2 regions of the Exiguobacterium sp. AB2 genome follow, and region 2 is predicted to be linked to the other one. Evidence: riboswitches for the same ligand, from Rfam matches in the RefSeq annotation. Region 2 holds a riboswitch; the other holds the start of a gene.
What was found. A riboswitch is a leader RNA that binds a small molecule or an ion and turns the genes downstream of it on or off. The one in region 2 is predicted to bind thiamine pyrophosphate.
Positions count from the first base shown of each region.

Region 1: it holds a riboswitch for thiamine pyrophosphate, as region 2 does, so the genes downstream of both, thiT (energy-coupled thiamine transporter ThiT) here and DI14_RS06035 (YkoF family thiamine/hydroxymethylpyrimidine-binding protein) in region 2, are expected to answer to the same signal.

Region 1 is NZ_JNAA01000102.1:87,964-91,503, reverse strand. It holds gene pknB (Stk1 family PASTA domain-containing Ser/Thr kinase) at 1-112, shown strand, start outside; gene rsgA (ribosome small subunit-dependent GTPase A) at 159-1,043, shown strand; gene rpe (ribulose-phosphate 3-epimerase) at 1,048-1,704, shown strand; TPP riboswitch at 1,724-1,823, shown strand; gene thiT (energy-coupled thiamine transporter ThiT) at 1,899-2,471, shown strand; gene DI14_RS12305 (thiamine diphosphokinase) at 2,471-3,058, shown strand; gene rpmB (50S ribosomal protein L28) at 3,117-3,305, opposite strand.
Region 2 is NZ_JNAA01000042.1:15,801-19,340, forward strand. It holds gene DI14_RS06030 (GTP-binding protein) at 1-1,090, shown strand, start outside; TPP riboswitch at 1,153-1,253, shown strand; gene DI14_RS06035 (YkoF family thiamine/hydroxymethylpyrimidine-binding protein) at 1,334-1,927, shown strand; gene DI14_RS06040 (ECF transporter S component) at 1,920-2,495, shown strand; gene DI14_RS06045 (ABC transporter ATP-binding protein) at 2,488-3,540, shown strand, end outside.

The sequences.
Region 1 (3,540 bases), on a different contig from region 2:
CTATACGCTCGTCATCGCGCCTGACGAAGTCGGGACGGCGACGATTGAAGTCGATGGGGAAGTCGTTCGGACCGACTCGGTCACGTACGCCCAAGCGAAGGATGCACAATAACAAAGAGGTGGCGTGCGCGTCACCTCTTTTTCTAGGAGGAAACAGGATGAAAGGAACGATCATTCGCCTACAAGGCGGTTTTTACGATGTCATGACGGAAACAAAGCAAGAGATTCGCTGTCGTGCACGCGGAAATTTCCGTAATCGCAACATCTCGCCGGTCGTCGGAGACGATGTTGAGATTCAAGATCAAAAAGACGGGACCGGCTACATTTTAGCCGTCGACGAGCGGTCGAACCACCTCGTCCGACCACCGATCGCCAATATCGATCAAGCGTTCTTACTGTTCTCGGTGAAGGAACCGGCTTTCTCGTATCACTTGCTCGATCGTTTTCTCGTCTTGATTGAATCGAAACAGATTCATCCGATCATCGTGTTGACGAAGATGGACCTGCTGAATGAGGATGAGATGGAAGCGATTGAACAGGCGGCTTCGCTCTATCGGTCGATTGGCTATGACGTCATCGAGACGTCGACAGAGAGAGGGTCTGGGGTCGAGGCGATACGGGACTTGTTCGAGGCGAAGACGAGCGTGTTCGCTGGCCAGACCGGTGTCGGGAAGAGTTCACTGCTGAACGCCGTCGCGCCTGAACTTGAGCTTGCGACCGGGAAAATCTCGAAGTCGCTCGGCCGCGGAAAGCATACGACGCGTCATGTCACGCTGATTCAACTCGGCGGTGGTCTCGTCGCCGACACGCCTGGCTTCTCGAGCCTCGAGTTCCCACAAGAGCTCGAAGCGGAAGAGTTGCGTTGGTGCTTCCCCGAGTTCGTCGAACGACATGACGACTGCAAGTTCCGGGGCTGTGCCCACGTGAACGAGCCGGGCTGTGCCGTCAAGGCGGCCGTCGAATCGGGCGAAATCGCTTCCACTCGTTACGACAACTATGTTACGTTTATGGAAGAGATGAACGATAGACAACGGAGGTACTGAACTGATGATTAAAATTGCACCATCGATTTTAGCGGCGGACTTCGCCAACCTAGAAGCAGAAGTGAAAGCGGTCGAGACGGCCGGGGCCGATTATATCCATTTTGACGTCATGGACGGACAGTTCGTCCCGAACATCTCGATTGGCTTGCCTGTCCTTTCGAGCTTACGTCAAAAGACCGACATGGTATTGGACGTCCACTTGATGATTGATCAGCCGGAACGGTTCGTCGAGGACTTTATCAAGGCCGGAGCGGACATCGTCACGATCCACGTCGAGGCGACGAATCACGTACATCGCGTCTTGCAACAAATCAAGGCGGCCGGGGCGAAAAGTGGGGTCGTCTTGAACCCGCATACGCCAATCAGTACGATTGAACATGTCGTCCAAGACGTCGACATGGTGCTTCTTATGACCGTGAACCCGGGCTTTGGGGGGCAGGCGTTCATCGAGTCGGTCGTCCCGAAAATCGCGGCGCTCCGCGAGATGCGTCAAGCACGTGGGCTCGACTTTGAAATCGAGATTGATGGCGGCGTGAACGCGACGACGGCGAAACTGTGCATCGACGCAGGGGCCGACGTCCTCGTTGCGGGCTCGGCGATTTACAACGAACCGGACTATAAAGCAGCAATCGATGGCATTCGCAACGCATCTCGTGTATAATCGAGGATAGAACAACAAATATTGTCGCAAGGGGTGTCACATCTGTGGCTGAGAGGCATGCGCTAACCCTTTGAACCTGTTCCGTTCACACGGACGTAGGGATGTGGCGAAAATGCACGTTGCGAATCCAAGCAGCATGGCGTTTACGTCATGCTGCTTTTTGTCGTTCTTTACGATAAAGGGGGAAATGGAAAATGAAACAAAAATTAACACTACAGGCGCTGATTGAGATTTCACTCTTCTCGGCGCTCGCCTTGATCTTTGATTTGCTCATGCCGTATCGGATGCCGCAAGGTGGGTCGATCACACTCGTCATGTTGCCGATTTTCGTGATGGCGTATCGCCATGGATTAAAAGGCGGTCTCGCGACCGGCGCGCTCGTCGGGACGCTCCAACTGCTGTTCGGCGCCTACATCTTCACGCCGGTCCAATTTTTAGTCGACTACACGTTCGCGTATGGCCTCGTCGGGATGGCGGGCGTCTTCGCCGGACAAGTGAAACGGGCCGCCAAAGACGGTTCGAAAAAGACGCTCGTCCTCTATTTGGTGCTCGGGGCGCTCCTCGGTTCGCTCCTCCGTTACGCCGCGCACGTCCTGTCGGGAATCGTCTTCTTCGCCCAATATGCGGAAGGGCCGGTCGTCGCCTATTCGCTCGGCTATAACATGACGTATATGCTCCCGTCCTTCTTGATTGCGACGATTGTGCTCGTGCTCTTGTTCACGACGGCGCCGCGCTTCGCGACGCTCGCCACGCGGGACGTCCGCTAATGCGTGTCTTGATTGTGGCGGCTAGTCCGTCACCCGTTCCGTCTCTTCCCGACGACGTCGATTACGTCATCGCCGTCGACGGGGGTTACGCGACGCTCCTCGCCCAAGGGATTGAACCGAACCTCGTCGTCGGCGACTTCGATTCGTTCACGGGAGTCGTACCGGATGAGGCGTTACGCTATCCGTCTGAAAAAGACGTGACCGACCTCGAGATCGCCCTCGAGGCGGCACGCGGGCATGGGGCTGACGAGATGCTCGTCTACGGGGCGCTCGGAGGCAGGCTCGACATGACGCTCGGGAACATCGGGTTGCTCGAGGCTTACCCGGAGATGTGTCTTTATGCCGACGGCCAAATCGTCTCTCTCGCACGGGAGGGCCGACACGCGCTTGCGCGGCGTGACGACCATTATTTGTCGCTCATTCCATGGAAGCGGGCGAACGTCACGATCCGTGGCGTCAAATACCCGCTCGACCGTCACGACGTCGTCAGCCACGAGGCGTTGACGATTTCAAACGAGTGGGACGCAAAAACGGCAGAACTCGTCGTACATGACGGTATGGTCCTCGTCTTGTACGTCAAAAAATAAGCACAAAAAAAATCCCATCGGCGCATGCCGCTGGGATTTGTTTCGTTCGTGTATAAGATTATACGCGTTCAACGAGACCTGATTTAAGAGCGCGAGCTGAAACCCAAACGCGTTTCGGTTTACCGTCAACGAGAATACGAACTTTTTGTACGTTTACACCCCAAGTACGTTTCGTCTTGTTGAGTGCGTGCGAACGGTTGTTACCTGACTTAGGTGATTTACCTGTTACGTAGCATTTACGTGCCATGCGTTTCCCCTCCTTTTTTATGTGGGTTCGTCCTAATAGACACTCGTTTATATTAGCACGGGTTTTTTCCCGATGCAACTAGAAAATAATAGTATGACAAGAAAAAACTTGACATTACTGGTAAGGATTTTAATAATGGATGAGGGTTACGACCACAATTGACCGAGTTTAAGAGCAGGTCCTTTAAATAACGAGGTAGATATTGTAGAATGTAGTGAAGGAATCATTCCGAATG
Region 2 (3,540 bases):
CATCGTCAATGATATGAGCGAATTGAATATCGATGAGCGTTTAATCGAACAAAGTGGATTTTCGCGGACCGATGAGAAGCTAGTCGAGCTGTCGAACGGTTGCATCTGTTGCACGCTCCGTGAAGACCTCCTCGAGGCGGTCCAAGAACTCACGAACGACCGTGAACTTGACGGGATCATCATCGAGTCGTCCGGAATCTCGGAACCGATTCCCGTGGCCCAGACGTTCACGTATGCCGATGACGCGCTCGGCATCGACTTGACGAGCCGTGTCTATATCGATGCGATGGTGACGGTCGTCGATGCTTACCGTTTCTTGAAAGATTTCAATTCCGGTGAGTCGCTCCATGAGCGGAAACAAGCAATCGATGAGACGGATGTCCGTGAAGTCGTCGACCTGCTCGTCGACCAGGTCGAGTTCGCCGACATCATCGTCCTGAACAAAGCCGACCGGGTGTCGGAGGCCGAACTGAACGAGATGGCCGGTCTGCTGAAGACGCTCAACCCGTCTGCAAAACTATTGACCTCGGTCCATTCGAACGTCGACTTGACCGAACTGCTCGACGTCAACCTGTTCGATTTCGAGCAGGCGATGCATTCGGCCGGCTGGATCCAAGAGCTTGAGTCGGAAGAACATACGCCGGAGACCGAAGAGTACGGCATCAGCTCGTTCGTCTATCGTCGCCGTCGTCCGTTCCACCCAGCGCGACTTCATGCGTGGATTGAGCAGTTCCCTGAGGAAATCGTTCGGGCAAAAGGATTTTTATGGATTGCTTCGCGTAACGACCTCGCCTGCTTGTTCTCGCAGGCCGGATACGCCTCGACGCTCGAGCACGCCGGGCGGTGGCTCGCGACGCTTCCGGAAGAGGAGCGCCGGCTTATGTTCGCGGCAGAACCGGAGCTCGCTGAAGACTATATCGAGCCTTACGGCGACCGCCAAACCGAGCTCGTTTTAATTGGACAGCGAATGGACCGTGCGCGTGTCGAATCGATGCTTGATACTTGCCTGTTGACTGACGAAGAGATGGCGCTCGACTGGGCGACGCTCCAAGACACGCTTCCAGGGAATGGCGTTGTCACTTTCTCATAAACCGTTTACAAATCGAAATTGGTCGTCTATACTGTTCCTTGCATGAACAAACCGCATACATTGGACTACACTAGGGGTGCTTCGGCTGAGATGTGAGCATGGCCCCGATCCCTTATGACTCGATCCGGGTAATACCGGCGTGAGGAAGTGTGGCACTTTTTCTGATGGACTTTAATTGGACGAGTGGCCGCATTCTCATGGATGCGGCTTTTTTCGTGCATACAGATAAAGGGGGAACAGAACATGAACAACCAATGTGGAACGAGCCCGATTGTCGGGTTCCGCTTTACACTCAGCCCGATGACGTCCGATTTCGTGAGCGTCATCAAAGACGCACTGAAGGAGACGGACTTACAGAACGTCTGGCGCCATACCGATGACGTCTCGACGGTCATCCGGGGACGGAGTGAGCACGTATTCGATGTGGCCAAGGCCGTCTTATCTCATGCGACGAAGTCGGGGGTGCACGTCTCGATGAGCGGGACGTTCTCGGTCGGCTGCCCTGGCGACACGACGGGGGACAACTTGCTCGACGTGACGAACGAGCCGGCGAACGGTTCGGTCGAAAACCAATACGTCTCATCCCAGTTCGCACTCTATCCGCTCGGGGACGCGGAGTATATGGACATCATCTATGAAGAGATCGACTTCGCGAAAGCGCGCGGTGTGTTCAATGACTCGATGCATTACGCCTCCGGCATCCATGGCGACATCGAGCCGGTATTCTCGTTTTACGAGGCGACGTTCGACCGGGTGCGTGCGAAGACGAGCCACGTCGTCATGACGGTGACGTTCAGTGTGAACAGTCCGTCACATGAGGGACAAAACAATGCTTAAGTCGTGGAAATTAAAGGAGATCGTCTTGTTGTCGATATTATCGGTCGTCTTCGCCGTCGTCTATTTGGCGTTCGTCCACGTCGGAAATTTATGGGCTGGGCTGATTGGGCCGATCGCCTACGAGTGGATTTTCGGGATTTGGTTTATCGTCTCGATTATCGCCGCCTATATCATCCGTAAGCCCGGTGCCGCCTTTTTGTCGGAAGTGCTCGCGGCGACGATTGAGATGATGATTGGGAACGCAATCGGGCCACGCATCATTCTCGTCGGGATCATTCAAGGACTCGGGGCCGAGGCGGCGTTCGCCGTCACCGGGTATAAACGATATGACCTGTGGGTGCTCATGCTCGCTGGCTTCGGTGCTGCCGTGACGAGTTTCGCCTATACATACGTCATGGGCGGCCTCGCGGCACTCAGCCCGACGTACGTGGCGACGATGTTCGCCCTGCGCGCCACGAGCGGGATGCTCATCGCAGGGCTCGGTGGAAAGATTTTGAGCGACTTGTTGCTCAGGACGGGTGCGCTCGAAGGCTACGCGCTCGCACGTCAAGGACGCGCCCATGGTTGAGGCGGAGCAGTTGACGTTTCGTTATCCCGGCAAGTCGACCGACGTATTGGCAGACGTCACGCTCACGCTCCGGGATGGGCGGACACTCATCAGCGGGTCGAGTGGGTCGGGGAAATCGACACTGTTCGCCATGATGAACCGGCTCTATCCGGACAACTGTGACGGCATCGTGACCGGAAGGCTCGACTTGTTCGACCGGCCGTATGACACGTACGCGGCCGGCGAGGTGAATCGTCGGGTCGGCACCGTGTTCCAAGACCCCGACAGTCAGTTCGTCATGCAGACGGTCGAGGAAGAGCTGATCTTTACGCTCGAAAACTTTCACGTCCCCCGCGAGGAGATGATGGGGCGCGTCGAGATGATGTTACGGACGTTGCGGCTCGACGATTATCGACATCGCTACATCCATGACTTGTCTGGTGGCGAGAAGCAGCAAATCGCCGTCGCCTGTGCACTGATTGGCCGTCCGGAATGGCTCCTCCTTGATGAACCGCTCGCCCATCTCGACCCGGAGACCGCGGCTCGGTTCGTCCGTTGGCTCGACGGCGTCGCCCGTAGCGTCAACGTCGTCGTCATCGAACATCGCCCGTACGTGTGGGGCGATTTCTTCGACCGGCAAGTCGAACTTATGGAGGGGCGAATCGTCTACGATGGACCGTTCGAGATGCGCCCCGACTATACGTTCGCACCGATTACGAGCGAAAAAGGGGAACACAATTTATTTCACATACCGAATTTAAAACGAAAAGAATTCGAACTCGCAGCGAGTGACTTGACCGTCGCCGAGGGAGAGGTCGTCGCAATCCTCGGTCGTAACGGGAGCGGCAAATCGACATGGCTCAGGAGTCTCGCCCGGAACCATCGCGACGTCGGGCTCGTCCCGCAATCGCCGGCACACCTGTTCGTCACGAGCGAGGTGGCGCACGAGCTCGCGTACGGACACGATCACCCGATTGAAGACGTGTTGACGCGGCTCGGTCTCGAGCGATTACATGACGCCCATCCGCTCTCGCTCAGTCACGGACAAAAGCGCCGACTCGCGATT